Regions from separate parts of the Pseudomonas sp. HP_12 genome, predicted to be linked through region 1. Evidence: predicted binding sites of a transcription regulator. Region 1 holds the regulator's gene; the other holds the start of a gene.

What was found. The regulator FliA, encoded in region 1, starts transcription of late flagellar genes. The targets are predictions, from matches to a motif close to CTAAAGTTTNNNNNNNNNNNGCCGNTAA.
Region 2: flgM (flagellar biosynthesis anti-sigma factor FlgM) is a predicted target of FliA. The motif match lies at 3,096-3,123, and genes of this name have one in related genera.

The regions. Positions count from the first base shown of each region.
Region 1 is NZ_JBTOQG010000005.1:315-14,042, reverse strand. Features, by position in the region: gene ACYASU_RS05440 (CheW domain-containing protein) at 1-714, opposite strand, end outside; gene ACYASU_RS05435 (ParA family protein) at 827-1,615, opposite strand; gene motD (flagellar motor protein MotD) at 1,653-2,534, opposite strand; gene ACYASU_RS05425 (flagellar motor protein) at 2,542-3,282, opposite strand; gene ACYASU_RS05420 (protein-glutamate methylesterase/protein-glutamine glutaminase) at 3,282-4,454, opposite strand; gene ACYASU_RS05415 (chemotaxis protein CheA) at 4,714-7,053, opposite strand; gene ACYASU_RS05410 (protein phosphatase CheZ) at 7,198-7,986, opposite strand; gene ACYASU_RS05405 (chemotaxis response regulator CheY) at 8,006-8,380, opposite strand; gene fliA (RNA polymerase sigma factor FliA) at 8,622-9,365, opposite strand; gene fleN (flagellar synthesis regulator FleN) at 9,362-10,195, opposite strand; gene flhF (flagellar biosynthesis protein FlhF) at 10,314-11,657, opposite strand; gene flhA (flagellar biosynthesis protein FlhA) at 11,669-13,728, opposite strand, start outside.
Region 2 is NZ_JBTOQG010000012.1:50,826-68,745, reverse strand. Features, by position in the region: gene ACYASU_RS10315 (hypothetical protein) at 1-810, opposite strand, end outside; gene ACYASU_RS10310 (PAAR domain-containing protein) at 819-1,073, opposite strand; gene ACYASU_RS10305 (flagellar brake protein) at 1,401-2,141, opposite strand; gene ACYASU_RS10300 (flagella synthesis protein FlgN) at 2,224-2,691, opposite strand; gene flgM (flagellar biosynthesis anti-sigma factor FlgM) at 2,741-3,058, opposite strand; gene flgA (flagellar basal body P-ring formation chaperone FlgA) at 3,229-3,990, opposite strand; gene ACYASU_RS10285 (chemotaxis protein CheV) at 4,064-4,996, shown strand; gene cheR (protein-glutamate O-methyltransferase CheR) at 5,041-5,868, shown strand; gene flgB (flagellar basal body rod protein FlgB) at 6,888-7,295, shown strand; gene flgC (flagellar basal body rod protein FlgC) at 7,299-7,742, shown strand; gene ACYASU_RS10265 (flagellar hook assembly protein FlgD) at 7,758-8,483, shown strand; gene flgE (flagellar hook protein FlgE) at 8,512-9,846, shown strand; gene ACYASU_RS10255 (flagellar hook protein FlgE) at 10,103-11,839, shown strand; gene ACYASU_RS10250 (hypothetical protein) at 12,196-12,375, opposite strand; gene ACYASU_RS10245 (flagellar basal body rod protein FlgF) at 12,647-13,387, shown strand; gene flgG (flagellar basal-body rod protein FlgG) at 13,435-14,223, shown strand; gene flgH (flagellar basal body L-ring protein FlgH) at 14,321-15,034, shown strand; gene ACYASU_RS10230 (flagellar basal body P-ring protein FlgI) at 15,048-16,157, shown strand; gene flgJ (flagellar assembly peptidoglycan hydrolase FlgJ) at 16,170-17,462, shown strand; gene flgK (flagellar hook-associated protein FlgK) at 17,473-17,920, shown strand, end outside.

The DNA.
Region 1 (13,728 bases):
GTCGCGGTACCGGTCCGGCATGATCCAGCGCGCCGTGTCGAGCACCTTCAGGTTGCCCGCCTGGCTCGGCAGAATCCCGAGAAACCAGTCCGGCTGACCGAACAGCGGCGTCAAGTCATGACCCGCCAGCGGATAAATCGAACCCAGGCACACCAGCGGCACCGCGAGGGTCAGACCGGCGACGTCGAACAACAGACATTCGAACGGCTCGGCCGCCCAGGCCGGGCGTTCATCGCCAGTGGGCGGCGGCGTCGGTGTGCGCTGGGCAGACAGATGCACGTCAACCACCGGCTCGACCAGCGCCGTTGGCGGTTCTTCCACCACCAGAGCCTCAACCACAGGCGCTTCAACGACCGGCTCGATCACCGGCACGATGGCGGGCGGCAGAATCACCGGTGGCATATCGACCGGACGTTCCATAACCCGCGCGGCGGCCGGTTCAGGCTGAGCCGTATAGGCGAGCGAGACCGGCGCAGGCCGGCTCACGGGAGCAGGCTGCGACGCCGGCAACGCAGGGGGCAGCGCAGCAGCCACCGCTGCGGCAACGGCAGAACGCATGCGTGCGTCGTGGGCCTGCTCTTCGAGAACGGCCGCTTGAAATTCATCGACGGACTCGACGACCTCCAGCTCCTCGGTCGCGTCATGCAGCAACGCGTCCAGGTAGTTCTGCAGCGCCAGTTGTGGTCGTGAAGCGATGTCCAGGGGGCGGTTCATACGGGAGCCCGAAAAGTAGTGATGCGATTGCCGCCTGATACAGCTATCGGCTGCATAGCCGATGGACTTGAGCGTGCAGGCGCGCCGCTCGGCAAATAATGATCAGCGGACACTAGGCGACCTGCCCGACAAGCTGTTCGGTGAGCATGTGCTTGAGCAACGCGCGGTAAGCCAGCACGCCACGGCTCTTGTTGTCGAACTGCGAGGGGGTCACACCGGCGCGGCTGGCGTCCCGCAACCGGGTGTCCACCGGAATGAACGCATTCCAGACGTGCTCCGGGTAACTGTCGCGCAGCAGCTTGAGGGTGCTCATCGACGCCTGGGTGCGACGGTCGAACAGCGTCGGCACGATGGTGTACGGCAGCGGCACCTTGCGCGAGCGGTTGATCATCGCCAGCGTGTTGACCATGCGCTCCAGGCCCTTCACCGCGAGGAATTCGGTCTGCACCGGGATCGCCAGTTGCTGGCTGGCCGCCAGCGCGTTGACCATCAACACGCCGAGCAACGGCGGGCTGTCGATGATCGCGTAATCAAAGTCCTGCCACAGCTGCGCCAGACTCCTGGCAATCACCAGCCCCAGCCCGCTCTGCCCCGGCGACTGGCGCTCAAGGGTGGCCAGCGCGGTGCTCGACGGCAGCAGGGAAATGCGTTTGTCACTGGTGGGCAGCAGCAGTTGGCCCGGCAAACCGTCCGGCACCACGCCCTTGTTGAGGAACAGGTCGAAGCTGCTGTGCTCCAGCGTATCGGGATCTTGCCCGAAATAGCTGGTCATCGAGCCGTGGGGATCGAGGTCCACCACGACCACGCGCTTGCCCGCCTCTGCCAGCAAGCCGGCTAAAGCGATGGAGGTGGTGGTCTTGCCGACCCCGCCTTTCTGATTGGCTACTGCCCAGACTCTCATGTACTCGTTTTCCCCCCGACCAAAGCGACGACCGGGTTTAAGGGGCAGATGACGAAGATTTGACGCCTTGCGGCGGCTTGGCCGGGACCGGTGCAGTTTGTGTGCCAGCACGACGCAGCGCCGCATCGGGTTTTGCGTTGGCCGTAGTGCCCGAGCCGGTGAGGCTGCGGCGCACGTCCAGGTTGCGCGAGATCACCAGCACCACGCGGCGGTTGCGCGCGCGGCCATCGGCGGTGGCATTCGAGGTCAGCGGCTGGAACTCGCCGTAGCCGACCGAGGCCAGCCGCGCCGGGTTGATCCCGTCCATGGCCAGCATGCGCACGATGCTCGACGAGCGCGCCGACGACAGCTCCCAGTTGGTTGGGAACTGCCCGGTGTTGATCGGCTGGTTGTCGGTGAAGCCTTCGACGTGTACGGGGTTGTCGAACGGCTTGATGATCTTCGCAACCTTGTCGATCAGGTCAAACGCCTGGTTGCTCGGCATCGCGTCGCCGCTGCCGAACAGCAGGCTGGAATTGAGTTCGATCTCGATCCACAGCTCATTGCCGCGCACAGTCATCTGTTTGGAAGCGATCAGGTCGCCGAACGCCGCGTTGACGTCATCGGCAATGGATTTGAGCGGGTCGTCTGCAGCCTGGCCCAGCGCGGCGTCGGTCTGCTCGCTGTCCTGAACCAGCGGATCGGCGGGTCGCACGGTCTGCGGCTTCTGCTCGCCGATGGGGATCGGTTTGACGCTGCGCTCGGGCTCGTTGAACACCCCGACCAGCGCCTCGGACAGCACTTTGTATTTGCCTTCGTTCAGCGACGAGATGGAATACATGACCACGAAGAAAGCGAACAGCAAGGTGATGAAGTCCGCGTAGGACACCAGCCAGCGTTCGTGGTTTTCATGCTCTTCCTGGCGACGTCGGCGGGCCATCAGTCCATCACTCCATGAAGCCTTGCAGCTTCAGTTCGATCGAGCGCGGGTTCTCGCCTTCGGCAATCGATAGCAGGCCTTCGAGGAGCATCTCCCGGTAGCGCGATTGGCGGATCGCCACGGCCTTGAGCTTGTTGGCCACCGGCAGAAGAATCAGGTTGGCAGAGGCAACGCCATAAATGGTCGCGACGAACGCCACGGCGATGCCGCTGCCCAGTTGATTGGGATCGGCCAGGTTGCCCATCACATGGATCAGGCCCATGACGGCACCGATGATGCCGACCGTTGGCGCGTAACCGCCCATGCTTTCGTAGACCTTTGCGGCCTGAATGTCGCGGCTTTCCTGGGTGATGAAATCCACTTCCAGAATGCCGCGAATGGCCGCCGGTTCAGCGCCGTCGACCAGCAGCTGAAGGCCTTTGCGCGAATAGGCATCGGGCTCCGAATCCGCCACGGCTTCGAGGCCGAGCAAGCCCTCTTTGCGCGCGGTGAGGCTCCAGGACACGACGCGATCAATGCCGCCGGCCAGATCAATGCGTGGTGGAAACAGAATCCAGATGAAGATCTGCATCGCCCGCTTGAACGCGCTCATGGGCGTCTGCAGCAGGCAGGCCGCCAGCGTACCACCGAGCACGATCAGCGCGGCCGGGCCGTTGAGCAAGGCGCCCAGGTGCCCGCCTTCGAGGAAGTTGCCGCCGATGATCGCGACGAACGCCAGAATGATCCCTATGAGCGTCAAGACATCCATCAGCTGCAGGCCTCCACCAGGTGGCGCCCGATGTCGTCGAGGCTGTAAATGGCGTCGGCCAGTTCGGCTTTGACGATCGCCATGGGCATGCCGTAGATCACGCAGCTGGCTTCGTCCTGAGCCCAGATCTGGCTGCCGCTCTGCTTGAGCAGACGCGCGCCTTCACGGCCGTCGGCGCCCATCCCGGTGAGGACGACCGCGAGGACTTTGTCGCTGTAGGATTTTGCCGCCGAGCCAAAGGTGATGTCGACGCAGGGCTTGTAGTTCAGGCGTTCATCGCCCGGCAGGATTTTAACCGCGCCGCGACCATCGACCATCATCTGTTTGCCGCCCGGGGCCAGCAGTGCCAGACCGGGGCGCAGGATGTCACCGTCCTCGGCTTCCTTGACGCTGATGCGGCACAGCTTGTCGAGGCGCTCGGCGAAGGCTTTGGTGAACGCGGCCGGCATGTGCTGGATCAGCACGATGGGCGCCGGAAAGTTGGCCGGCAGTTGGGTCAGTACGCGCTGCAAGGCCACCGGACCGCCGGTAGACGTGCCGATCGCCACCAGTTTGTAGGCTTTGCGCTTGGGCGCAGCCGACGTCGGCGCGTGGTGATGGGACGCCGCTGCAGGCTGCTGCGACGCCGGCGCGGCTGAACGCGCAGGCGCAGGGGCTGGCGCCGGACGCGATGGTCGCGCTTCGGCAGCCGTGCTGCGCGGTGCAGCGGGCGCAGCAGACGGCGCGGGCGCCGAGGTGGCAGAAGGCGTGCTGCCGTAACCGCTGAAACGACGATTGCTGCGCGAGATGCTGTGCACTTTCTCGCATAACATCTGTTTGACCTTCTCGGGGTTGCGCGAGATGTCTTCGAAATTCTTGGGCAGGAAATCCACCGCCCCGGCGTCCAGCGCATCGAGTGTGACTCGGGCGCCTTCGTGGGTCAGGGAGGAGAACATCAACACCGGGGTCGGGCAACGCTGCATGATGTGACGGACCGCGGTAATGCCATCCATCATCGGCATTTCGTAGTCCATGGTGATCACGTCGGGCTTGAGGGCCAGGGCTTGGTCAATGGCTTCCTTGCCATCGGTGGCGGTACCGACCACCTGGATCGTGGGATCCGAAGAGAGAATTTCCGAGACACGACGTCGGAAAAAACCCGAATCGTCCACGACGAGAACCTTGACTGCCATAAACACTCCAAAGAGCGCGCGTCACCCTGAGGGGCCGCACGCCCTGAATCACGTAGCTTGGGTCACATTGGCAAAACGAGACAGGCCAGTGGGACCGGTTTTCGCGCTTAAAACGAGACCGGGTCTGTTTGTAGGACCGGCTTTAGCCGGGAAGGCGTCGAGTGTCACACCGAAAATCCACAGTGTTTTCGCCGCCCTATTCCCGGCTGAAGCCGGTCCCACCAAAAATCGAAAGCCGCCCTACCGAAGCCGATCCTGCTTAACCAATCCGTCGGGCCGCATAGCGCTTGAGCATGCTCGGGACATCGAGAATCAGTGCGATACGGCCGTCACCGGTGATGGTCGCGCCCGACATGCCTGGCGTGCCTTGCAGCATTTTGCCCAGCGGCTTGATCACCACTTCTTCCTGGCCGACCAACTGATCCACCACGAATCCGATGCGTTGCGTGCCTACCGACAGAATCACCACGTGGCCTTCGCGCTGCTCCTCGTGAGCCGCCGAGCTGATCAGCCAGCGCTTGAGGTAGAACAACGGCAGCGCCTTGTCGCGCACGATCACCACTTCCTGACCGTCGACGACGTTGGTGGTCGACAGGTCCAGGTGGAAGATCTCGTTGACGTTGACCAGCGGGAACGCGAAGGCCTGGTTGCCCAGCATGACCATCAGCGTCGGCATGATCGCCAGGGTCAGCGGCACCTTGATGATGATCTTCGAGCCCAGGCCTTTGGTGGAATTGATGCTGATAGAGCCGTTGAGCTGGGCGATCTTGGTTTTCACCACGTCCATGCCCACGCCACGCCCGGACACATCGGAAATCTCGGTCTTGGTCGAGAAGCCCGGCGCGAAGATCAGGTTGTAGCAGTCGGTGTCGCTGAGGCGATCCGCTGCATCCTTGTCCATCACGCCACGCTTGACCGCGATGGCACGCAGGACCGCAGGGTCCATGCCTTTGCCGTCATCGGAAATCGACAGCAGGATGTGATCGCCTTCCTGTTCGGCGGCCAGAATCACACGACCGTTCCGGGACTTGCCCGACGCCTCGCGCTCTTCCGGCGACTCGATACCGTGATCGACCGCGTTACGCACCAAGTGGACGAGCGGGTCGGCCAGGGCCTCGACGAGGTTCTTGTCCAGGTCGGTTTCTTCACCCACCAGTTCAAGGCTGATTTCTTTCTTCAACTGACGCGCCAGATCGCGAACCAGTCGCGGGAAGCGACCGAACACTTTCTTGATCGGCTGCATGCGGGTCTTCATGACCGCGGTCTGCAGGTCAGCGGTGACCACGTCCAGGTTGGACACGGCCTTGGACATGGCTTCATCGGCGCTGTTGGCACCCAGGCGGACCAGGCGGTTACGCACCAGCACCAGTTCGCCGACCATGTTCATGATTTCATCCAGCCGCGCGGTGTCGACGCGCACGGTGGTTTCCGCTTCAGACGGCGGTTTTTCGCTAGGCGCCGGAGCAGCAGCGCGAGCTGGTGCCGGTGCAGCAGCCGGTGCAGCTTTGGCCGGCGCTGCAGCAGCAGGCGTCGCTTTGGCCGGTTCGGCTTTGGCGGGCTCGGGCTTCTTGGTCGGTGCCGCTGCGGCCGGCGCTGCAGCTGCACCGGCAGCCACGGCAGGTTCGAACTTGCCTTTGCCGTGCAACTGATCCAGCAGGTCTTCGAATTCGTTGTCGGTGATCTCGTCCGACGCAGCGGCTTTCGACGCAGCGGAGGGCGCAACCGGAGCGGCAGGTGCAGCGGCAGCAGGTGCCGCAGCGCCAGGAGCCGCAGCGCCGACGGCGTCCGGCGAGAACGAGCCTTTGCCGTGCAACTGATCCAGCAGCGACTCGAATTCGTCGTCAGTGATTTCGTCACTGGCCGGTGCGGCAGACGGCGTCACAGCCGCTGGCGGTTGCACCGCATCAACGGCGAACTGGCCTTTGCCATGCAGCTGATCGAGGAGTGATTCGAATTCGGCGTCAGTGATTTCATCGCTGGCCGCAGTGCCAGCCGGCGCAGCGGGAGCCGCTGCCGCCGGCGCTGCTGCAACGGGTGCCGGGGCGACAGGCGCAGACGGAGCCGGTGCAGGCGCACCTGCCGCTTGCGCCTTGACGGCGTTCAGCGAATCCAGGAGCTGTTCGAATTCCAGATCGGTAATGTCTTCGGACGGCGCTTCAGCGACCGGCTCTTCAACCACCACCGGTGCCGCAGCGATTTCTTCTGCCGAGGCAGGCTCGGCCAGGCGTGCCAGTGCGGCCAGCAATTCAGGCGTGGCCGGGGTGACGGCAGAGCGCTCGCGCACCTGACCGAACATGCTGTTGACGGTGTCGAGTGCTTCGAGCACCACGTCCATGAGCTCCGAGTCGACGCGACGTTCACCCTTGCGCAGGATGTCGAACACGTTCTCGGCGATGTGACAGCATTCAACCAGCTCGTTGAGCTGGAGGAAGCCGGCGCCCCCTTTTACAGTGTGAAAACCGCGAAAAATTGCATTGAGCAGGTCCGCATCGTCAGGCCGGCTTTCCAGCTCGACCAACTGCTCTGACAACAGCTCGAGAATCTCGCCGGCCTCTACCAGAAAATCCTGAAGGATTTCTTCATCGGCGCCGAAGCTCATTGGGGGGTGCTCCTAAAATTAACCGTCAAACCGATCCGGAGGCTGCACTGACGGCCTGCGCGCATTGCTTTCGTCGAAGCATTGGCGCGCGGGTCCAGCAGCCACTTTCACAGAAAACCTGAAGTCCGAGACAGAATGACCGAATCAGAATCCGAGGCTGGATAGCAGATCGTCAACATCATCCTGTCCGGATACAACGTCTTCACGTTTATCGGCATGAATCTGCGGACCTTCACCCTTGGAGTGAAGTTTTTCTTGTTCTTTTTGCTGACGGAACATTTCCTGGTCGTGCTCGATGCCCGCGAAGCGGTCCACCTGGCTCGCCATGAGCACCAGCTTGAGCAGATTGCGCTCGACTTCCGTGACCAGCGTGGTCACGCGCTTGATCACCTGACCGGTGAGGTCCTGGTAATCCTGAGCCAGCAGAATGTCGTTCAAGTGCGCAGAGACCTCGGTGGTCTCCTTCTCGCTGCGGGTCAGGAACACATCGACGCGGCGGGCCAGATCACGAAACTCTTCGGCGCTGATCTCGCGGCGCATGAAGCGTCCCCAATCGGCGCTCAACGACTTGGCGTCTTCAGTGAGCCCGTGCATCAACGGCGTGCTCAGCTCTACCAGATCCATGGTCCGGTTCGCCGCGTTTTCAGTCAGCCTGACGACGTACGACAGCCGCTCGGTGGCGTCGGTGATCTGGGAGACCTCCTCGGCCTGCGGCATGTTCGGGTCGATCTGGAAGTTGACGATCGCGCTGTGCAGCTCGCGCGTCAGTTTGCCGACTTCCTGATACAGGCCGCGGTCGCGGGTCTGGTTAAGCTCATGGATCAGTTGCACGGCATCGCCGAACTTGCCTTTTTCAAGGCTCGCGACCAGCTCTTGTGCGTGTTTCTTCAGAGTTGACTCAAAGTCACCCATTGTCGAATCTTTGGAATCCATAGCGCCCTCGCAGCGGACATCAGCTATTGACGCGCTCGAATATCTTTTCGATTTTTTCTTTGAGCACTTGCGCGGTGAACGGCTTCACCACGTAGCCGTTCACACCGGCCTGAGCGGCTTCGATGATCTGCTCGCGCTTGGCTTCGGCAGTGACCATCAGCACCGGCAGGCTGCGCAGACGCTCGTCGGCACGCACCTGACGCAACAGGTCGATGCCGGACATGCCCGGCATGTTCCAGTCAGTGACGAGGAAGTCAAAAGCGCCGCTTTGCAGCATCGGCAATGCGGTGAGTCCGTCATCTGCTTCGGCCGTGTTGGTGAACCCAAGGTCACGCAACAGGTTTTTTATGATCCGCCGCATCGTTGAGAAGTCATCAACGATGAGGATTTTCATGTTCTTGTCCAATTCGACCTCCAAGCAGTCTTTAACGCGTTCAGCACCTGAACGCGCGTTCAATCAATACCGGCTGTGCCGAACATCAAGAGGGGGTGGAATCGACCGGAACAAGCGCAGCGAAACCGGATCATCTACGACCCGGTTCGACCGACTCCTGCCGTGTCTCATTTGCTTCCCGCTCACGTCTTGCACAGCCGGTCTTACACGCAACACGCAGGCCTCACGGCCTGCGCCTGATTCACGAACGTGCGCGCCACTCGCCAAGACGACCGCGCAACCGCGCCGCGCATTGACTGTGCAGCTGGCTGACCCGCGACTCGCTGACCCCCAGGACCTCACCGATTTCCTTGAGGTTCAGCTCTTCGTCGTAGTACAGCGACAACACCAGGCGTTCACGTTCGGGCAAGTTGGCAATGGCCTCGGCCAGCGCAGCCTGAAAGCGCTCGTCTTCCAGATCCCGCGACGGTTCGAGGGACTGGCTCGCGCCGTCCTCGTGCAGCCCTTCGTGTTCGCCGTCCTGCAACAGATCGTCGAAGCTGAACAGGCGGCTGCCCAGGGTATCGTTCAAAATCCCGTAGTAATCGTCGAGACTCATTTCAAGTTCGGCAGCAACCTCGTGATCTTTAGCGTCACGGCCGGTTTTTGCTTCGATTGCACGAATCGCGTCACTGACCATGCGCGTGTTGCGGTGGACCGAACGCGGCGCCCAGTCCCCCTTGCGCACTTCGTCGAGCATCGCACCACGGATACGAATACCCGCGTACGTCTCGAAGCTGGCCCCTTTCGTGGAGTCGTATTTGGTCGAGACTTCGAGCAAGCCAATCATGCCCGCCTGGATCAAATCCTCGACCTGCACGCTGGCCGGCAGACGCGCCAGCAAGTGGTAGGCGATTCGTTTGACCAGCGGGGCATAACGCTCGATCAGCTCATACTGGGAGTCTTTGGACGATTTGCTGTACATGCGATAGCCACTTGCTGTCATGAGACGGGCCCTGCGCTGGTTTGATGCACGAGGCGTTCTACGAAAAATTCCAGGTGGCCGCGCGGGTTCGCCGGGAGCGGCCAGGTGTCGACTTTCTGCGCGATGGCCTTGAACGCCAGGGCACATTTGGAACGCGGAAACGCTTCGTACACGGCGCGCTGTTTCTGCACGGCCTTGCGTACGCATTCGTCGTACGGCACGGCGCCCACATACTGCAGGGCCACGTCGAGAAAACGGTCGGTGACTTTGGTCAGCTTGGCGAAGAGGTTGCGCCCTTCCTGCGGGCTCTGGGCCATGTTGGCCAGGACGCGGAAGCGGTTCATGCCGTAATCGCGGTTGAGCAGTTTGATCAGGGCATAGGCGTCGGTGATCGATGTGGGTTCGTCGCACACCACCAGCAGCACTTCCTGGGCCGCGCGGACGAAGCTCACCACCGATTCGCCGATGCCGGCGGCGGTATCGATGACCAGCACATCGAGGTTGTCGCCAATGTCACTGAACGCCTGAATCAGCCCGGCATGCTGCGCCGGGGTCAGGTGGACCATGCTCTGGGTGCCCGATGCCGCCGGCACGATGCGTACACCGCCCGGGCCTTGCAGCAAGACATCGCGCAGCTCGCACCGCCCTTCGATGACATCAGCCAGGGTGCGTTTGGGGGTCAGACCCAACAATACGTCGACGTTGGCCAGACCCAGATCGGCGTCCAGCAGCATGACGCGACGTCCCAGCTCGGCCAGTGCCAGTGAAAGATTCACTGAAACGTTGGTCTTGCCTACGCCACCTTTGCCACCGGTCACCGCGATAACCTGTACGGGATGCATGCTGCCCATGTTAATTGTTTACCTTGTCTTGCTTAGACCTAAGCCACATGTCGGGCTGCACGTTCAGTGTCTGAACAATGCCTGGCAGACCATCGATGCAGGAAAATTCCACTGTCATTTTCTTCACCTAGCCCGCGCGCTTGCCGGTGCTGTGATAAAGATCCGCAAACATATCCGCCATCGCTTCCTCGCTCGGCTCCTCCTGCATCTGCACGCTGACAGCCCGGCTCACCAATTGGTGCCGACGCGGCAAATGCAGATCATCCGGTATCCGTGGGCCATCGGTGAGATAGGCCACAGGCAGTTCGTGTGTCACGGCCAGGCTGAGCACTTCGCCCAGGCTGGCCGTTTCGTCGAGCTTGGTCAGGATGCACCCGGCCAGGCCGCAACGTTTGTAACTGTGATAAGCCGCTGACAGCACCTGCTTCTGGCTGGTTGTCGCCAGCACCAGGTAGTTGCGCGCCTTGATGCCACGCCCGGCGAGGGTTTCCAGTTGCAGACGCAGGGCCGGATCGCTGGCTTGCAGGCCGGCGGTGTCGATCAACACCACGCGCTTGCGCAACAGCGGCTCCAGCGCCTGTGCCAGGGACTGGCCCGGGTCGACGTGGGTGACCGGTACATTGAGGATCCGGCCCAGGGTTTTCAGTTGCTCCTGAGCGCCAATGCGGAAACTGTCCATGCTCACCAGCGCGATATTTTGCGCGCCGTATTTCAACACATATCGGGCCGCCAGTTTAGCCAGCGTGGTGGTTTTGCCCATGCCGGCAGGACCGACCATGGCAATCACACCGCCCTCTTCCAGTGGCTCGACGTCCGGCGTGGCAATCATGCGGGCCAGATGGGCCAGCAGCATGCGCCAGGTGTGAGCCTGATCGTTGGAGTCCGGGACCATCGCCAGCAAGTCGCGGGACAGCGGGCCGGAAAGGCCAACCCGTTGCAGACGGCGCCACAGATTGGCCTGTTGCGGACGGCCGTCTCGCAGCTGGTTCCAGGCCAGCGAGCCTAGCTGGACTTCCAGCAGTTCGCGCAGGCCGTTCAATTCGGAACGCATCGCTTCGTAGGCGCGGTCGCCAACGCCCGGCTCGGCGTTGCGCTCGGCGCGTTCGGCGGCCACTGCGGCGTGGACGGACGGGCGAAACGGTTCTTCCAGCGTCGGTTCGATCTGCTTGCTGTCATCCATCGCAAGGCCGGCGAACAACTGACGGTTGGCGACAGTGTCCAGCTCGCTGCGGTGGGTCAGCTCAGCCTGAGCAGTGACGATGAGCGACTGAGTCTTGCGCAGCTCGTCTTCGAGTTCGATGTTCGGTACACGCGGGGCCAGCGCAGACAGCTTGTAGTCCAGGGCGGCGGTCAGTTCCACGCCGCCAGCGATCCGCCGGTTGCCGATGATGGCGGCTTCAGCGCCCAGCTCATCGCGAACCAGTTTCATGGCTTGTCGCATATCGGCGGCGAAAAAACGCTTAACTTGCATGACTCACTACCTCAGCCGTTAGGCCCGACAGTCGCTACGATGGTGACTTGCTTATTGTCAGGAATTTCCTGGTAAGCCAAAACATGCATATTCGGTACAGCCAACCGTCCAAAGCGGGACAACATGGCGCGAACCGGACCTGCGACCAACAAAATAACCGGCTGCCCCTGCATCTCCTGACGCTGCGCCGCTTCGATCAACGAGCGCTGAAGTTTCTCAGCCATGCTCGGTTCGAGGAGAACGCCTTCTTCCTGACCCTGACCTGCCTTCTGCAGACTATTTAGCAATATCTGTTCCAACCTTGGCTCAAGGGTGATCACAGGCAGCTCCGGCTCAATGCCGACAATGCTTTGGACGATTGCGCGGGACAATCCGACCCGTACGGCAGCCACCAGCGCGGCAGTATCTTGACTACGCGCAGCGTTGTTGGCGATGGCTTCGGCGATGGAGCGGATATCGCGAACCGGCACCTGTTCGGCAAGCAGCGCCTGCAGCACCTTCAGCAGGGCCGACAGCGACAGCACGCCCGGGACCAGTTCTTCCGCCAGTTTTGGCGATCCCTTGGCCAGCAGGGTCATCAATTGCTGGACTTCCTCGTGGCCGATCAATTCATGAGAGTGCTTGTAGAGAATCTGGTTCAAGTGAGTCGCCACCACGGTGCTGGCGTCCACCACGGTGTAACCGAGGGATTGCGCCTGGGCACGCTGGCTGATTTCGATCCACACGGCCTCCAGGCCAAACGCCGGGTCTTTGGCAGTGATGCCGTTGAGGCTGCCAAACACCTGACCGGGGTTGATCGCCAGTTCGCGGTCCGGGTAGATCTCGGCTTCGGCCAGGGTCACGCCCATCAGGGTCAGGCGATAGGCGCTGGGCGCCAGGTCGAGGTTGTCGCGGATGTGCACGGTAGGCATGAGAAAGCCCAGCTCCTGGGAGAGCTTCTTGCGCACGCCCTTGATACGCGCCAGCAATTGACCACCCTGGTTGCGGTCCACCAGCGGAATCAGGCGGTAGCCGACTTCCAGGCCAATCATGTCGATCGGGGTCACGTCGTCCCAGCCCAGTTCCTTGGATTCCTGCGCGCGGGTCGGCGATGGCAGCAGCTCTTGCTGACGCTTGACCTCTTGCACGGCAGCCAGCTTGACCTGGTTCTCTTTCTTCCACAGCAGGTAGGCGCCGCCGGCAGCCACCAGACCGAGGCTGATGAAGGAGAAGTGCGGCATGCCCGGGACCAGGCCCATGACGATCATGATGCCGGCGGATACGGCGAGCGCCTTGTGGGAGGCAAACATCTGCCGACCGACCAGCTTGCCCATTTCTTCCGAACCGGAAGCACGGGTCACCATGATCGCGGCGGCGGTGGACAGCAGCAGGGATGGCAATTGCGCCACCAAACCGTCACCGATGGTCAGCAGCGCGTAGACCTTGCCGGCGTCGCCGAAGCTCATGCCGTGTTGCAGGATGCCCACCAGCATGCCGCCGATGAGGTTGATGAAGAGGATCAGCAGGCCGGCGATGGCGTCGCCGCGGACGAATTTGCTGGCACCGTCCATGGAGCCGTAGAACTCGGCTTCCTGGGCGACTTCAAGACGACGACGCTTGGCTTCGGGCTGGTCGATGAGGCCGGCGTTGAGGTCGGCGTCGATGGCCATCTGTTTGCCGGGCATGGCGTCGAGGGTGAAGCGCGCGCTCACTTCGGAGATCCGGCCGGCACCTTTGGTGACGACGACGAAGTTGATGATCATGAGGATGGCGAAGACGACGATACCGACGACGTAGTTGCCGCCGATGACGACTTCACCGAACGCCTGGATGACTTTACCGGCGGCGGCGTGGCCGTCCTGGCCGTGGAGCATGACGACGCGGGTGGAGGCGACGTTGAGGGCCAGTCGCAACAGGGTGGCGACGAGGAGGATGGTCGGGAATACGGAGAAGTCGAGGGGCCGCAGGGCATAGATACAGACGAGCAGGACGACGATGGACAGGGCGATGTTGAAGGTGAAGAAGACGTCCAGCAGGAACGGCGGCATGGGCAGCATCATCATGGCGAGCATGACGAGGAGCAGCAGCGGGA
Region 2 (17,920 bases), on a different contig from region 1:
CTGGCCGCACAGCGACGGGGCCTGAAACTGCTGATTGAAGGTCTGCTCGGGGGCGGTATTCGGGGTGTCGGTCCGCGCGTCCCGCTTGAGTGAAACGAGGGATACCACCTCACCCAGGGGCGCCGGAGCCGCAGCGTGTGCGTTGGCCGGCAGAGTGGCCCAGCTGTCGATGCTCAGGCACAGATGATTGGGCATGCTCAGGTTGCTGGACAGCAATTCGGCAAGCCACGGCCCCGGCGCCTGGCCGGCGATACGGAAACCGCCGCCGGGCAGCCACGCCTGGGGCCACACACTCACCACGGTTTCGAACCAGACGAGTGGATCGACATGGGCCGGCGGGAACAGATGCACTTCAACCTGCGTCCAGTCCGCAACTCGGTCGAGCAGCGGGCACTGGGTCAGGGTCGCCTGCAGCAGTTCCATGGCGCGGGCGAGCGGGTCGATCGAGGGCAGAGGAATCGCGTCGATCTCGATCCGCCGTAACAGTCGGCGCGAGCCATCGGCAGCCATCAGCCTTGAATCGTGGCTCAGCGCGTTCGCGTGCCTGGGGATGTCCTGGACAGGTAACTGCTGGTCCAGGGAGTGCCCGGGCAATCGAAGCCAGACGTCCTCGACGCTGACGCTCTGCGAGCAGAAATCACCTCGGGGTTTGGCCCGGTCCAGCAGGCGCTGGGCGGCTTCCTGTGCCAGGCGCTTTTCGGAAATCCGGTCGTACATGCTGCGCGGTGGTGCCACGTACTGCCGCGGGACGGCAGGGGGTGGCAGCTGCACAGGTTTGCCGAGCAGCCGTTTCAAAAAGGAATATTTCATGACGACCCCTACAGGATGCAGCAGTCATCGTGGGTCGCGATGAGGGCGTCGCCGCACAGCAGGCGATCCCCGTCGCGGGCAATGGGTCGGTCATCGACGAGGCAGGTTTCATCCCCTTCGGCGATTGCACAGGGGCCGTGAAAGCAGAGCACGCCGTCGCCGTGGCGGGCGACTTCGAGACCGTGCAGGAACGTGGAGGGCGAGCCTTGAATGACTCGACCGCCTTTGAGGGTGGGGTCGTTGAGAACGATGATGGGGCGCATGACAAAACTTCCCTGAGATGTGGCCGCAGCGAGCGTCCATGCTCCGCTGCGTTTGAGCCGCGAAATTAACACAGGGTCAGGGGCTTGAAAGTGGTACAGGTTATTTCAAGACGCGTCCTACTTTGGCGCGGTGAAGAGTCCTACACGCGGGCGTGATGAGGTTCGCATTTTGATCGAACAGGCGTGGGTTGGAGCGGGGCGGGGGGGCGTTGCGGGATTGGATCAGGAAGCGCTATTTGGTGTGCGCGTTCTGGGGCGGGTGATAGCAGCGGATGTCGGCAACCGGCCAGCACGCCCTGAAACGCGCCAGCCGGTCATCACAAACGATCAGAAATCGTCGTCTTTGTCGAAGCGTCGCGCTTCGCGCTGCAGCTGATACACGAAACGCTCGACCTGACGCTGCACCAATCCACTCATGTTGTGGAAGCGCACACCGGCGAACGTGGTGTTGATCCTTTCTTCGAAGTGCAGATAGCGCAGTTCGACCGGCGTGGTCATGTTGCCGAAGGGCAGGGAGGCGATGAAGCGCTCATAGACCTGGCCCAGTTGCATGCGCTCGGAGATATCGCCCTCAAAGCGCAGCTTGCACCCGGTAGCGGAGACATCCAGCAGTTTGCCGCGCAACGGGAATTTGAGCCGGTCGCCGCCAATCTCGACATCAATCAGGGAAGCCAGCTTCAGGGCCGCGCGAAACGCGTTACGGCGCTGGTGATAGACGACTTCTTCAGGGAGAGGGCCGCGATAGCTGCGCGGCTCTTCGATTACGGTCAGCTGGGCTTTGCTTTCCCAGGCGATGCGCACACCGTCGTGAAAACCTTCGACCCGGAAGGGCTCACCGCTGGCAAGGAAACGCTCGCCATCTCGGGGGATCATCTCGTCGAAAATGACCTGGTTGGTGTCACGGTCGACGTCGATCACGTAACTCTGAAAACGCTGGGTGCGTTCGTGAAACGTGATGATCAACGGGTCATGACTTTCCATCAGCAGCCGCAGATTGGCGGCGATTTCCAACGGGGTGGTCAGTACCTTCGGGGGCTGCGGAACATCGTCCGCGCTTGAGGCATTCACGGTCTATCCATCTCCAGGCAAATAACGGCAGCGTGCAGCGTGCGGCATATTGCCACCACAGTGCGCACCTTGATACAAGAACTTACGCCTGGCTGAGCGGACGCGGCCTGGCCTTGCCCGACGTCGAACCGCGACTGTCGTACAGCGTGGGCGTGTCGCCGCCGTTGAGAATCCTCAACTGCTGTGCCGTGGTGAGTTGCTGGAGCTGGATGAGGCTGCCGTTCTGTTCGTTGGCCGCCTGGCATTCACTCATCAGCGCGCTGAGTTCATCGCCTGCGGTCAACAAGGCTTCACCCACTGACGAATGTTTCGCCACTTCTTCGAGTCCCGCTCGATTGGCGGGCAGACCCAGGCTGGTCATCAGCTGGGTACGTCGGCGTCCATGCTGCTCGAGCACGATCACCAGCGCCTGTTTCTGCGCCAGGATGTGTTCCATCTCGACCATATTGCGCCCGTGAAGCGCCACTGACTCAGCCTTCAGGATATCCAGCAGATGCCGGGTTGGCGCAATGTCGTCCGTGATCAGTTGAAGCAATGTAGTGTCTTGCATCGCATGCCCTGGTGTTTAAGCGTCCAGAAGCCCCTGCGCAGACCTGGGGCTAGCGCTGGGCTTCGAAGTTAAGCAGTTTGCTTGCAACACGATTGCTGTCGACCTTATAGCTGCCGTCGGCGACCGCCTGCTTCAACTCAGCCACACGGGCGCTGTTGACGACAGGCTGATCACGCAACGAATCACTGATCTTCTGCAACTGTTGAGCTTCGCTGCTCAAATGTACTGCCTCACCGCTACCGGGCACGCTCGAGGTGCCGCTGACCGCTGCCGTAGCTTCGGTTTTGCTGGCTTCCTTGGTGCTGGCAGTACGTGTTGTACCGCCAACGGTAGTGGAGCTGTTCAAACGATTGAAGTCGATGACCATGATTGAAAAACCTCTGGGTTCTAGGACGCTTGCCTTGGTTTCGGCCAGACCCGGAATAACTTTAGGGCCCGTGCGAAAACAGTCTCGAATGGACTTCGCACGGAGCACAGGGGTTCCGAGTGTAGGAAAAGCGCAAGCGCAGCGCCAGAGGTCTTACCTTCACATGTCAGTTACATAGCGACCTCGACTTGCCCGGGCGCAACGATATTGGCCTTGATCACCCGTTGGGAGTTGAGGTTCTTCACGCGTATTTGCTCGTTGAAACCGCCGTCGGACAAGGCTTCGCCCGGCATGCGCACGCTCATTGAACCGCTGCGCGCACTGATCACCACCTGGTCGCCCTTATGGACCATTTGCGGCTGATCGAGGTGGACGGGCGTCAGGATCTGGTCGATGACCGTTGGTCGGACAACTTTTTGCCCGACTGCCTGATCGACTGAATCCAGGAAGCCTTGCCCCAGCAGGCTGACGTCGCGTTCGCGCAGCGCCACATCGTTTTCACTCACGATTGCGTCGCGCTTCATGGGCCGCACGGCCGTGACCACATTGCGGTAAAGGTGTACCTGGGCCGGCACAAACACCGTCCACGGGGACGTGCCTTCGCAGCGTATCTTCACGGTGACGCGGCCGATGGGCTGGGCCGGGCTTTCCAGTGAGGCTGTCAAATCCTTGTCGCACAGCGGCATGCGCAGACGCGGGTCCAACTGCTTGACTTCAATTTCGTAGCGGCCGGCGGTTTGGTTGGTCGCCATGTAGTCTTCAACTGTGAATTCAAGAAAGCCCTGGGTCACGCCGATAAGTGTTTCAGGCAGGGTCATGTTGTCCGCCCGGCTCAGGCTGGCGGCACACAACAGACACAGCGCGACCAGCACGCAGACAAAGCTGCGGGTTGCGGGTGCCGGGCGTCGGGATACTGTCGTTTGTGTGTTCATGATGAGTAAATAGCAAGGCCCGTGCCGCTTACCGTTCCGGTAGCGCAATTGGTCGTTTTGGGAGGTGTGGTGCATGGCTGGTGTGATGGATTCAGTAAACCAGCGCACTCAACTGGTCGGGCAGAACCGCCTTGAACTGTTGTTGTTCCGGTTGGACGGCAAGCAGTTGTATGGGATCAACGTGTTCAAGGTAAAAGAGGTGCTTCAATGCCCGAAACTTACCCATATGCCCAAATCCAGTCCGATTGTGCGCGGTGTGGCAAATATTCGTGGCGGGACTATCCCGATCCTCGATCTGGCGTTGGCGACCGGTGGCAAGCCGCTGGCTGACATTACCAATTCATTCGTGATCATCACAGAGTACAACACCAAGATTCAGGGCTTCCTGGTGCATGCGGTGGAACGCATCGTCAACATGAACTGGGAAGACATTCATCCGCCACCCAAGGGCACCGGTCGCGACCACTACCTCACGGCAGTGACGCGTCTGGACAACCAGCTGGTGGAAATCATCGATGTCGAGAAGATCCTCGCCGAAGTGGCGCCGGTCTCCGAGAACATCTCGGTCGGCGTGGTCTCGGCGGAGGTTCAGCACAAGGCGCTGTCGCTGCGCGTGCTGACGGTCGATGACTCCTCGGTGGCGCGCAAACAGGTGACGCGTTGCCTGCAAACCGTCGGCGTGGAAGTCACGGCGTTGAATGACGGTCGTCAGGCACTCGATTTCCTGCGCAAACTGGTGGATGAAGGCAAGAAGCCGGAAGAAGAATTCCTGATGATGATTTCCGACATTGAAATGCCGGAGATGGATGGCTATACCCTCACTGCGGAGATTCGCAGCGACCCGCGCATGCAGAAGTTGCACATCGTGTTGCATACGTCGTTGTCCGGCGTGTTCAACCAGGCGATGGTCAAGAAGGTCGGCGCGGATGATTTCCTGGCCAAGTTCCGGCCAGACGATCTGGCGGCGAGGGTGGTAGATCGTATCAAGGCGGCAGATATCAGCTGAGGAGGGGTTTTCCTCCTTGCTGTTCACATGATTTGAGAGGCGGCATGTCTACAGGTAATTTGGATTTTGATCAGTTCCGGGTATTCCTGGAAAAAGCCTGTGGCATTTTGCTGGGTGAAAATAAGCAGTACCTGGTTTCCAGCCGCCTCAACAAGTTGATGGAGCAGCAGTCCATCAAATCGTTGGGCGAGCTGATCCAGCGGATCCAGACTCAGCCGCGCAGTGGTTTGCGTGAGCAGGTGGTGGATGCGATGACCACCAACGAGACGTTGTGGTTTCGCGACACGTACCCCTTCGAGGTGATGAAGAACAAGGTCTTGCCCGAGGCGATCAAGGCCAGCCCCAACCAGCGTTTGCGCATCTGGTCGGCGGCGTGCTCGTCGGGTCAGGAACCGTATTCGCTGTCGATGACGATCGATGAGTTCGAGCGCAGCAACCCGGGGCAGTTGAAGTCGGGCGCGCAGATTGTGGCGACGGATTTGTCGGGTCTGATGTTGAACAATTGCAAGACGGGTGAGTACGACAGCCTGGCCATCGGCCGAGGGTTGTCGCCGGACCGTCTGCAGCGTTTCTTCGATCAGAAGACGCCAGGGCGCTGGACGGTGAAGGCGCCGATCAAGAGCCGTGTGGAGTTTCGTTCGTTCAATCTGTTGGACAGTTATGCGGCGTTGGGCAAGTTCGATATCGTGTTCTGTCGCAACGTGCTGATTTATTTTTCGGCGGAGGTGAAGAAGGATATTTTGCTGCGTATTCATTCGACCTTGAAGCCGGGGGGGTATTTGTTCCTGGGGGCGTCGGAGGCGTTGAACGGGTTGCCCGATCACTATCAGATGGTGCAGTGCAGCCCCGGGATTATTTATCAGGCCAAGTGATTGGCTGCGCTTTTGATGTGATGAGAACCCCGCTTAGGCGGGGTATTTTGTTTAGTGTTGGCGCTGGTAGGGCATCTGCCTCACGGCAGATATTTCGCCTCCGGCGAGTTACTTGATAAAGCCCCAAGTAACCAAGGGCTTTGTGCTCCTGGTTGGGCCCTTCCTTCGTCAGGGTTCCTTCACTCCGGTCTCGCTCCGTGGGCCCGCGCCGAACGGGCATCCATGCCCTGACGGCGCTCTCGCCGCATCCATGCGGCTCGGCCCACTCCGCGAGACCTGCGTTCAGCCTGCACCCAAGTCGCGTTCGGCGGTGACCGGACCGTTCGCGTATGAAGATCAAAAGCACGGCAACGGCAACGGCAACGGCAACGGCATTCGCGAGCAAGCTCGCTCCCACAGGTAGGGTGTCTGATCAGCAAAATAGCAAGCGCCTGCACTGGCCTCTTCCCGGCTAAAGCCGGTCCCACTAACAGCAGCGCATGCAGTCCGTAGGACTGGCTTCAGACGGGAAGCCATTGATCTGCTTTTGCTTTTGATCTTCGTACACAAAAAGTCCAGACACCGCCAATCGCGACTTGGGTGCAGGCCGAACGCAGACGACGCGGAGTGGGCCGAGCGGCATGGATGCCGCGAAAGCGCCGCTAGGACATGGATGTCCGTTCGGCGCGGGCCCACGGAGCGTCGTCGGAGTGAGGGTATCCCGACGGAGGAGGGACCTAACCAGGAGCAAGCACCCTTGGTTACTTGGGGTGCTTTTCCAAGTAACTCGCCGAAGGCGAAACGTCTGCCCCCAGGCAGACGCCCTTGATCTTGATCTTCCACGCGGAAGCACGATACGGCAAAAAAACGGCACTGCTCTTGCCGCTTTCCTCCCATCGAGCGGAAATCCCTTGCCGCTTTTCTGTCATCCCCCTGCACCAACACCCCTGCAGCCCGCGAAAAACGGCACTTCCAGCAAGTGGCACGCACCTTGCTATAACTCCTGCACGTACATCTGGTCAGCCCTCAAAGGTCCCGACATGAGCATCAGTTTTGAAAACGCCCTCGGCATCCACGAAAAAGCGCTCAACTTCCGCGCCCAGCGTGCTGAAGTGCTGGCCAACAACATCACCAACGCCGACACCCCCAACTACAAGGCGCGTGACCTCGACTTCTCCAAAGTCCTGGCCGCCCAAAGCGACAAAAGCAACAACGGCCACTTCGCCCTCGACATGACCAACAGCCGTCACATCGAAGCTGAAGGCATGAGCGATGGCGAAGCCAGCCTGCTCTACCGCACTCCGTCGCAGCCGTCGCTCGATCAGAACACCGTCGACTCTCAGGTCGAAAACGCCAACTACGCCGAAAACGCCATCGGTTTTCAGGCCAGCTTCACCTTGCTCAACAGCAAATTCAAAGGGCTGGTTGCAGCCCTGCGCGGAGAGTAATCCATGTCCCTATCCAGTGTTTTCAATATTGCCGGTAGCGGCATGAGTGCCCAGAACACCCGCCTCAACACCGTGGCCAGTAACATCGCCAACGCCGAAACCGTGTCCTCCAGCATGGACAAGACCTACCGCGCCCGCCATCCGGTGTTCGCCACGGTCTTCCAGGGCCAGGAATCCGGCGGCAGCGCCTCGCTGTTCGAAGACCAGGGCCAGGCCGGCACCGGCGTACAGGTTTCCGGCATCGTCGAAGACGCCTCCAACCTCGAAGCACGTTACGAGCCAAATCACCCGTCAGCCGACAAGAACGGCTACGTGTATTACCCGAACGTCAACGTCGTCAACGAGATGGCCGACATGATCTCGGCCAGCCGTTCGTTCCAGACCAACGCGGAAATCATGAACACCGCGAAAACAATGATGCAGAAGGTCCTGACCCTGGGTCAGTGATAAAGGGCGAAATCCATGACGGTCTCAAGCACAGACGCTACCTCGACGTTCCTCAAAGGGCTGCAAAGCACGACCCCCGGAACCACAGGCACCAGCACCAAATCCAGCACCGACACCAGCAGCCTCACCGGCTCAAGTTCGCTGGGTAAGGATTCATTCCTGCAATTGCTGGTCACGCAAATGCAGAACCAGAACCCGCTCGATCCTCAGGACAACAGCGAGTTCGTGGCCCAGCTGGCTCAGTTCAGCAGCCTGGAAACCATGCAGAACCTGAGCACCTCGGTCGACTCGATCAGCACCATGTATCAGTCGTCCCAGGCGTTGCAGGCCTCGTCGCTGGTCGGCCGTTCGGTGACCGTGGACGCAGGTTCGACCTACGTCGACACCAGCAAGGCCATGACCGGTTCGGTGGTGCTGCCATCGTCCAGCGCCGACACCACGGTGAAGATCTACGACAGCACCGGTACCAACGTCGTGCGCACCATCGACCTCGGCACTCAGGCCGCTGGCACCACATCCTTTAGCTGGGATGGCCTGGACGACAGCGGCGCAGCGGTGGCAGCGGGCAATTACAGCTTCGTCGCCAACGGCAAGCTGGACGGCACCGCTACTAATCTGAGCACCTATCTGCCGGCGACAGTGAGCAGCGTGACCATGGGCACAACGGGCTCTGACATGACGTTGAACCTTGCCGGCGGCACCCAGGTGGCACTGTCAAAAATCAAGCAAATCGGAATTTAGAGCCGACTAGACGGCGCAGGAGTTAATCATGTCTTTCAATGTTGGTCTTAGTGGGCTCTACGCCGCAAACAAAAGTCTCGACGTCACCGGCAACAACATTGCCAACGTCGCGACCACCGGTTTCAAATCTTCCCGTGCGGAATTTGCTGACCAGTACGCCCAATCGATTCGCGGCACCTCCGGCGGCACCAACACCGGCAGCGGCGTCACCACCGCCGCGGTTTCGCAGCAGTTCACCCAAGGCACGCTGAACACCGGTACCGGCCGCAGCCTGGACCTGGCGATCAACGGCAACGGCTTCTTCATGCTGAGCAACAACGGCGAAAAGCTGTACACCCGTGCCGGCGCATTTCACACCGACTCCGCCGGCTACATCATCAACGAAGCGGGCAATAACCTGCAGGGCTACAGCGTTGACGGTCAGGGCAATGTCTCCACCGGCGTGCTGAGCAACCTGCGTGTCGATTCGTCGAACCTGGCGCCGAAAAGCACCAGCTTGATCACTGTCGCTTCCAACCTGAACTCCTCGTCGACGGTTCCGACGGTTGCGACGTTCTCGCCGTCCGACACCAACAGCTACACCACCACCTACAGCACGCCGCTGTACGACAGTCAGGGTAACGAACACACCCTCGACCAGTATTTTTCGAAGACGGGCACCAATACCTGGACGATGTACAGCCTGGTCGATGGCCGCAGCATCAGCGATCCAAACTCCACTACTGCTGACGCGACCGCAGTGACCTTCGATTCGTCGGGTGGCTTGATCACCAGCGGCACCGGCGCCCCTGATACCACCAATTCGCCAAACGTGAGCGTAGGTACTGACGGCGTCTTCTCGATCAACAACTGGGTACCGGCCGCCAAGACCACCGTCGGCAGCACCACCACCTGGTCAAGCAACGGCGCGTCCGCCAACGCGGGCGGGATCAAGCTCAATATGCTGGCGACCACCCAGACCAACGCGGTCTCGGGTGCAATCACCAAGACCCAGGACGGTTACGCCACCGGCCAGATCACAGCGATGAACATCGACGCCACCGGCAACATGTTCGCGACTTACACCAACGGTCAGTCCAAGGTGATCGGTCAGGTGTCGTTGACCAACTTCGCCAACGTTCAGGGGCTGGCACCCGCGGGCGGCACCAACTGGCGCGAATCGGCCTCGTCGGGCATCCCGGTCACGGGCGCTCCACAGTCGGGTACGCTGGGTTACTTGACCGGGCAGGCGCTGGAAGAATCCAACGTCGACCTGACCGGTGAACTGGTCAACCTGATCAAGGCGCAAAGCAACTACCAGGCGAACGCCAAGACCATTTCGACGCAAAGCACCATCATGCAGACGATCATTCAGATGACCTGATAAAGGTCCCTGGATACGCTCGCTGAAGCCCCTCTCTGAGGGGCTTTTTTTATGCCTTTGGTTTGACTGAAATATCGAGAGCCGTCCCACTCTAGAACTGGAAACTTCCTACTTTCGTCTTTGCGAAAATCAAGTTCGCTGACAAATAAATGCCATTGAGCGACGCCACTCAAGCGGTCCGTTCGATTGCATTCCTTTGCCCGCGATCTCGATGCATTGACGAGCGTGTCGTTGAACAACGGCGCAGGGAGTGTTCATGTCATTCAACACAGCGGTTTCAGGGTTGCACGCGGCGCACAAGCGCATGGAAGTGGCCGGCAACAACATTGCCAACGTCCACACGTCCGGTTTCAAATCCTCACGCGCCGAGTTCTCGGCGGTCTATTCCTCATCCATGCTCGGCGGCAGCCGGACGGCCTCGGGTGATGGGGTGCAGGTGGCCAACGTTTCGCAGAACTTTGCGCCCGGCGGCGTCATCACCAGCGAGGGCAGGGCGCTTGATATGCGCATTCAGGGCAACGGTTTCTTTGTCATGAGTGACGCCGGTTCCATCAGTTACGGCCGGTCAGGGGCCTTCATCAAGGATGCACAGAATTTCGTCGTGGACTCCCACGGCAGCCGCTTGCAGGGCTATGGGGTGACAGACGCGGGGGAGGTGATCAGCGGCGTTCGCACGGACCTGAAGATCGACACTGCCGACATGTCACCCAAGGCCACCGGCAAGATGGAGCAGACCCTGAACCTCAACGCGGCGTCGCCGTCACTCGGCGCCATCCCGCGTTTCGACCCTGGCGACCCGACCACCTACACGCGGGTAACGGGGCGGCTGATTCAGGACGCCGGCGTTCCGCCACAGGATCACGAACTCAAGCAGTACTTCGTCAAGACTGAAGACGACAACTGGACGTCTTACATTCTCATCGACGGCGTCAATCCGCTGGACCCCACCAGCACCGCGCCGCTGGAAATCGGTTTGCAGGTGTCTGCGGCGGGGAGGCTGTCGGTCACAGGTTCGACGGCGGCGGTGAAGATGATTTCCGACACCGAGTTGTCCCTGCAGAAGTGGCGTCCGGCGATCAACGTCAACGGCAGCTGGACCGTAAGCCCCGCGCCTGCGCCCGGCCCGATCTCACTGCCGCTGCTGGACGGTGGCCTGCCCGTGCTCGACCCGGCCGATCCGCTCATGCCGCGGCCCGTCCCGACCTTCAATCCGGCGGACATCACCACCTACACCAAGGCGTCCACCTACGGCGTGTTCGACAGCCTCGGCATGCGTCACGAGATGACCCAGTATTTTGTCAAAGACGGCAGCAACAGCTGGAAGATGCACACGCTGATCGACGGGCGTAACCCGCAGGACCCGAGCAGTACGGCACCGACGACGGCAAGCATGCTGTTCGACTCCGGTGGCTCGCTGCAATCGCTGATCGGCAGCCAGTGGCTGACCGCTGCCAACAACACCCTGACCCTCGAAGGCTGGGTGCCGGCCAAACCGCTGGACGGCAACAAACCGGGCGGGCGTTGGGGTGCGAACGGCGCGGTAGGAAATGCCGACGGGATTGTCATGGACTTCAACAAGATCAGTCAGCACAACGCCGCCACGGGCAGCAGCAACATCGTCATCGACGGGCACACGGCAGGGCAGGCCACCCAGCTGACGATCGACAAGAGCGGCATGCTGATGATCGGGTTCAGCAATGGTCTGCACCGCAATGTCGGCCAGGTCATGCTCGCCAGCTTCGCCAACAATCAGGGGCTGCAGCCGGTGAGCGACACCCGCTGGGTCGAAACCCTGGCCTCCGGCGTCGCCAATTACGACACGCCGGGTGTCGGCACCTTGGGCAGTGTCATCGGCCATTCGCTGGAAGGCTCCAACGTCACGTTGACCAACGAGCTGGTGGAGCTGATCCAGGCGCAGACGGCCTATCAAGCCAACTCGAAAACCCTCTCGACGGAGGCGGAACTGATGCAGACCCTGATACGCGCGACTTGATGCGGGATTTAGCGTGAACGCGAAGGTGGGACCGGCTTTAGCCGGGAAGGCGGCGTGTCAGACGGTTGATTCATCACAGCTAAACCGCCTTCGCGAGCAAGCTCGCTCCTACAGGTCTTGCGTCGAGCAGGAATATCCGGATGTGCCGAGATCATTGCAGGACCGGCTTCAGCCGGGAAGGCGGCGTGTCAGACGGTTGATTCATCACAGGCAAACCGCCTTCGCGAGCAAGCTCACTCCTACAGGTCTTGCGTCGAGCAGGGATATCCGCTTGCGCCGAGACCATTGCAGGACCGGCTTTAGCCGGGAAGGCGGCGTGTCAGGCGATCAATCCGTCACAGGCGGAACGAAATAACTCAAATCGAACAATCCGACTTTACATACGCGGCGCTGATCCGGGTCCAGCCTTTGCCCGGGCTGGTCTGGGCGCAGACGGTGCGGTGGGCGCCTTGCCAGAGGAAGTAGGGCGCCGGCGCCGCCCACACGGCAAACGAGCAGGCAATCAATGTAAAGAGCAGGGCGATGCGCAGACCCATGACAGTTTTCCGTAGCGACTCAAGCCAATTCATAAAACGCTGCAAGTTTCGCACCCCATGGAGAGTTTTCTGGCGCTCTCTGCCTTCGATTTGCAGGAAACCGGCAGTCCGCTGTCGCGCGGCGGCCCAAACCGGATCCCGGTCCGCCAAATGCCGCCGGAATCATTGAAGAATCAACGCTTTGTATCATCGCTGAAAAACTGGTTCGATTATTGCTATGACCTGTTCAGTACAGCTACAGGCGGCAAGCGTCTGTCGGAGGAGGAAGACTGTGGACAAGTTGCTATACGTGGCCATGAGCGGAGCGTCGGAAAACGCCATCGCCCAAAAGGCCCATGCCAACAACCTGGCGAACGTTTCGACCAACGGGTTTCAGCGCGACCTCGAACAGGCGCGCTCAATGCCGGTGTTCGGCGAAGTTAACCCGTCCCGAGCGTACGCCATGAGCGAACGTCCCGGCACAGACTTCAGCCAGGGTGCGATGGTCGACACCGGTCGCGATCTGGACGTCGCCGTCAAAGGCAACGGCTGGATGGCGGTGCAGACGCCCGACGGCGGCGAAGCCTACACCCGCACCTCCAGCATGAACATCGACGCCCTCGGCGTGTTGCGTGATGGCAATGGTTTGCCGGTCATGGGCAACAGCGGGCCGATTGCCGTGCCTCCGCAGCAGCAGATCGAGATCGGCGCCGACGGCACCATCAGCGTTCGCTCGCTGGGCGAGAGCCCGCAGGTCATGGCGCAGATCGACCGCATCAAGCTGGTCAAGGGCGACCAGACCACCATGGAAAAAGGCCCCGACGGTCTGATGCACACCAAAAGCGGCAGACCGGCCCAGGCCGATGCTGACGTGCAGGTCGAATCCGGGTTTCTGCAGGCCAGCAACGTCAACGCCGTCGACGAGATGACCGCGGTGCTGGCGCTGTCCCGCCAATTCGAACTGCACATCAAGATGATGAAGACCGCCGAGCAGGATGACGAGTCGATGGCTCGCGTCTTGCAAATGGGCTAATGACTGACAGCTTGCGCCGATAAACAGGCGCTCGAGGAGATTCAAACATGCTTCCGGCACTCTATGTTGCTAAAACCGGTCTGGCCGCCCAGGACACCAACCTGACGACCATTTCCAACAACCTGGCCAACGTTTCGACCACCGGTTTCAAAAGCGACCGTGCGGAATTCCAGGACCTGCTTTACCAGATCAAGCGTCAGCCAGGCGCCCAGTCCACTCAGGACAGCGAGCTGCCATCGGGCCTGCAACTGGGTACCGGTGTGCGCATCGTCGGCACCCAGAAAAACTTCACCGCCGGCAGCCTGCAGACCACCAACCAGCCGCTGGACATGGCGGTCAACGGTCGCGGCTTCTTCCAGATCCGTCAGCCTGACGGCACCCTGGCCTACACCCGCGACGGTACGTTCCACCTGGACAGCAACGGCCAGATCGTGACCGCAAACGGTTACGCGCTGGAGCCTGCGATCGTCGTTCCGCAAGACTCGCAGACCTTCACCGTCGGCGAAGACGGCACCGTGTCGATCACCACCTCGGCCAACACCGCCACGCCACAGATCATCGGTAACGTGCAGACCGCGGACTTCATCAACCCGGCCGGCCTGCAATCCCAGGGCGGCAACCTGTACCTGGAAACCGCTTCCAGTGGCGCACCTCAGGTCGGTACGCCGGGCCTCAACGGTCTGGGCGTGGTCAAGCAGAACACCCTGGAAAACTCCAACGTCAGCACCGTTGAAGAGCTGGTGAACATGATCACCACCCAGCGTGCCTACGAGATGAACTCCAAAGTGATCTCGACCGCTGACTCGATGCTCCAGTACGTGACCCAGAACCTGTAAGCCCTGTTTGAAACGCCTGATGTCCTGCTGCGAAACACCTGATCAATTCCAAGGGGCGCCTGAAAAACGCCTGCTACACCGCGAGGTTTTAAGTGTCATGAAACGGCTCTCTGTATTGCGGCTTTCCCTGTTGGCAGCTCCTGTGTGCGGTATCGCGCTGCTGACCGGCTGCGTTGCGCCTGCGGCCAAACCCAATGACCCTTATTACGCGCCGGTGTTGCCGCGCACGCCGCTGCCTTCAGCGGCCAGCAACGGTTCGATTTATCAGGCCGGTTTCGAGCAGAACATGTACGGCGACCGCAAGGCCTATCGGGTCGGCGACATCATCACCATCACGCTTTCCGAGAAGATGGCTGCCAGCAAGGCTGCCAGCTCAGGGATCAGCAAGACCAGCAAAACCAGCCTTGGCCTGACCTCGCTGTTTGGCGCAGGCGTCAGCACCAACAACCCGGTCGGTGGCGGCAACCTCAGCCTGGACGCCGGATACACCGGGGACCGCGCCACCAAGGGTGACGGCAAGGCGGCGCAGAGCAACAGCTTGACCGGCTCGATCACCGTGACCGTCGCTGACGTCATGCCCAACGGCATTCTGTTGGTGCGCGGCGAGAAGTGGATGACCCTGAACACCGGTGACGAACTGGTGCGCATCGCCGGCCTGATTCGCGCCGACGACATTGCCACTGACAACACCGTGTCGTCGACTCGCATCGCCGATGCGCGCATCACTTATTCCGGTACAGGCGCGTTTGCCGATTCCAGTCAGCCAGGCTGGTTCGACCGATTCTTCCTCAGCCCGTTGTTCCCTTTCTGATAGCGGGATAGCCATGATCACGTTCAAGCAACTGATAGCGGCAGCGCTGCTGTTCACCACCGCACTGGGCGCCCACGCCGAGCGCCTGAAGGACATCGCCAGCATTTCCGGCGTACGGACCAACCAGTTGATCGGTTACGGTCTGGTGGTGGGACTCAACGGCACGGGTGACCAGACCACCCAGACGCCGTTCACCCTGCAGACCTTCAACAACATGCTCTCGCAGTTCGGCATCAAGGTGCCGGCGGGCTCCGGCACCGTGCAGCTGAAAAACGTCGCGGCCGTGGCCGTATACGCCGACCTGCCGCCGTTCGCCAAACCGGGTCAGCAGATCGACATCACCGTATCGTCCATTGGTAACTCGAAGAGCCTGCGCGGCGGTGCCCTGTTGATGACCCCGATGAAGGGTATCGACGGCAATGTCTATGCCGTGGCCCAGGGCAACCTGGTGGTCGGCGGTTTTGATGCCGAAGGCCGCGACGGTTCGAAGATCACCGTCAACGTGCCGTCTTCCGGTCGCATTCCAGGTGGTGCATCGGTTGAACGTGCCGTGCCAAGTGGCTTCAACCAGGGCAACTCCCTGACCCTGAACCTCAATCGCAACGACTTCACCACCGCGAAGCGCATCGTCGACAAGATCAACGACATGCTCGGCCCTGGCGTCGCTCAGGCGCTGGACGGCGGCTCCGTGCGAGTCACCGCGCCGCTGGACCCCAACCAGCGTGTTGATTACCTGTCGGTGCTGGAAAACCTGGAAATCGATCCGGGCCAGACGTCCGCCAAAGTCATCATCAACTCGCGGACCGGCACTATCGTTATCGGCCAGAACGTCAAGGTGTCGCCGGCAGCCGTGACCCACGGCAGCCTGACCGTGACCATCACCGAAGACCCGATCGTCAGCCAGCCGGGCGCGTTCTCCAACGGCCAGACCGCCGTGGTCCCGCGTTCGAAGATCAACGCCCAGCAGGAAATGCACCCGATGTTCAAGTTCGGTCCGGGCACCACGCTGGATGAGATTGTCCGCGCGGTTAACCAGGTGGGCGCAGCGCCGGGCGACTTGATGGCGATTCTCGAAGCACTGAAACAGGCCGGCGCGTTGCAAGCCGACCTGATCGTGATTTAAGAGGCAAACTGAATGAGCATTCCAAGCGGCGGCGTTTCTTCAGGTGATTCAGGGGCGTACACCGACCTCAATCGTCTGACGGCCATGAAAACCGGTGATCGCGACAGCGAGGGCAACCTCAAGAAAGTCGCGCAGGAATTCGAGTCGCTGTTCGTCAGCCAGATGCTCAAGGCCATGCGTTCGGCCAACGAAGTGCTGGCCAAGGACAACCCGATGAACACCGCGGCGACGCGGCAGTATCAGGACATGTATGACCAGCAGCTGTCGGTGAGCATGTCTCGCGAGGGTGGCGGCATTGGTCTGCAGGACGTGCTCATGCGTCAGCTGTCGAAAAACAAGGGCGCTGAAGTCGCGCCGGCCACCGGGCTTGTGTCCGGCAACAACAAGACCACGGCAAAGGTCGACGGCAAAGCCGACGCGCCTGCCCAGACCGGTCTGGCCACGCACATCGCTCAGCGTCCGCTGTGGGCCACCCGTTCGGTGACTGCGCCCGCCGCAACCGACGGCACCGCGCACAGCGACGTGGCAGCGCTGAATTCCCGTCGCCTGTCGCTGCCGAGCAAACTCAGCGACCGCATCATGGCCGGCATCGTCCCGAACACCGCCACCGCCGCCGGCCAGGACGCGAGCACCAGCGCTACCACACTGAAGAACCGCATCGCCGTTTCCAATGCCGTGGCCGCCGCGAAAAGCGCAGGGTCTCAGAGCAATGGCGACTGGACCGTCGGGCCTCAGTACGCCGCCGACGCTGACGCTTATGTGCGCAGTCGCGTGCAGACACCGCTGGCGCCGGGCAAGAGTGCATTCGCCAACCGTGATGACTTCGTCGCCACGATGATGCCGCTGGCCAAGGACGCTGCCGCGCGTATCGGCGTCGATCCAAGCGTGCTCGTCGCACAAGCCGCGCTGGAAACCGGCTGGGGCAAATCGATCATGCGTCAGTCCGACGGCGGCAGCAGCCACAACCTGTTCGGCATCAAGGCCCAGGGCGGCTGGAAAGGACCGGAAGCCCGCGCGATCACCAGCGAGTTCCGTGACGGCCAGATGGTCAAGGAGACCGCGGACTTCCGCGCCTACGACTCGTACGCCAGCAGCTTCCACGACCTGGTGAGCTTCCTGCAGAACAACAATCGCTATCAAGAAACCCTGAAATCCGCCGATAACCCGGAACAGTTTGTGAAAGAGCTGCAGAAGGCCGGCTACGCAACCGACCCGTCCTATGCCAGCAAGATTTCTCAGATAGCGAAACAGATGAAGAGTTACCAGACCTACGCATCCGCCTCGGGCTCTTCCACGACTTTATAAGGTTTGAACCATGTCACTGATCTCAATCGGGCTTTCGGGACTCACCGCCAGCAGCGCAGCATTGACGACGATCGGCAACAACACTGCCAACGTCGACACGCAGGGCTACTCGCGTCAGCAAGTGATGACCGCCGCCGGGGCTCAGCAGAACATCGGCGTCGGTTTCATCGGCACCGGTACGACGTTGTCCGACGTGCGCCGCATCTACAACGGCTACCTCGATAACCAGTTGCAGACCAGCACATCGCTCAACGCCGACGCCACCGCGTACCTGAGCCAGGCCAGCAAGCTCGACTCGATGCTGTCCGACAGCTCGACCGGCGTGAGCACGGTGCTGGCGAAGTTTTTCACTGACCTGAGCGCCCTGGCGTCCGGGCCGACCGACACGGCTGCGCGCACGACATTTCTGACCAGTGCATCGGCGCTGGCCGGTCAGTTCAACACCATCTCGGCGCAGA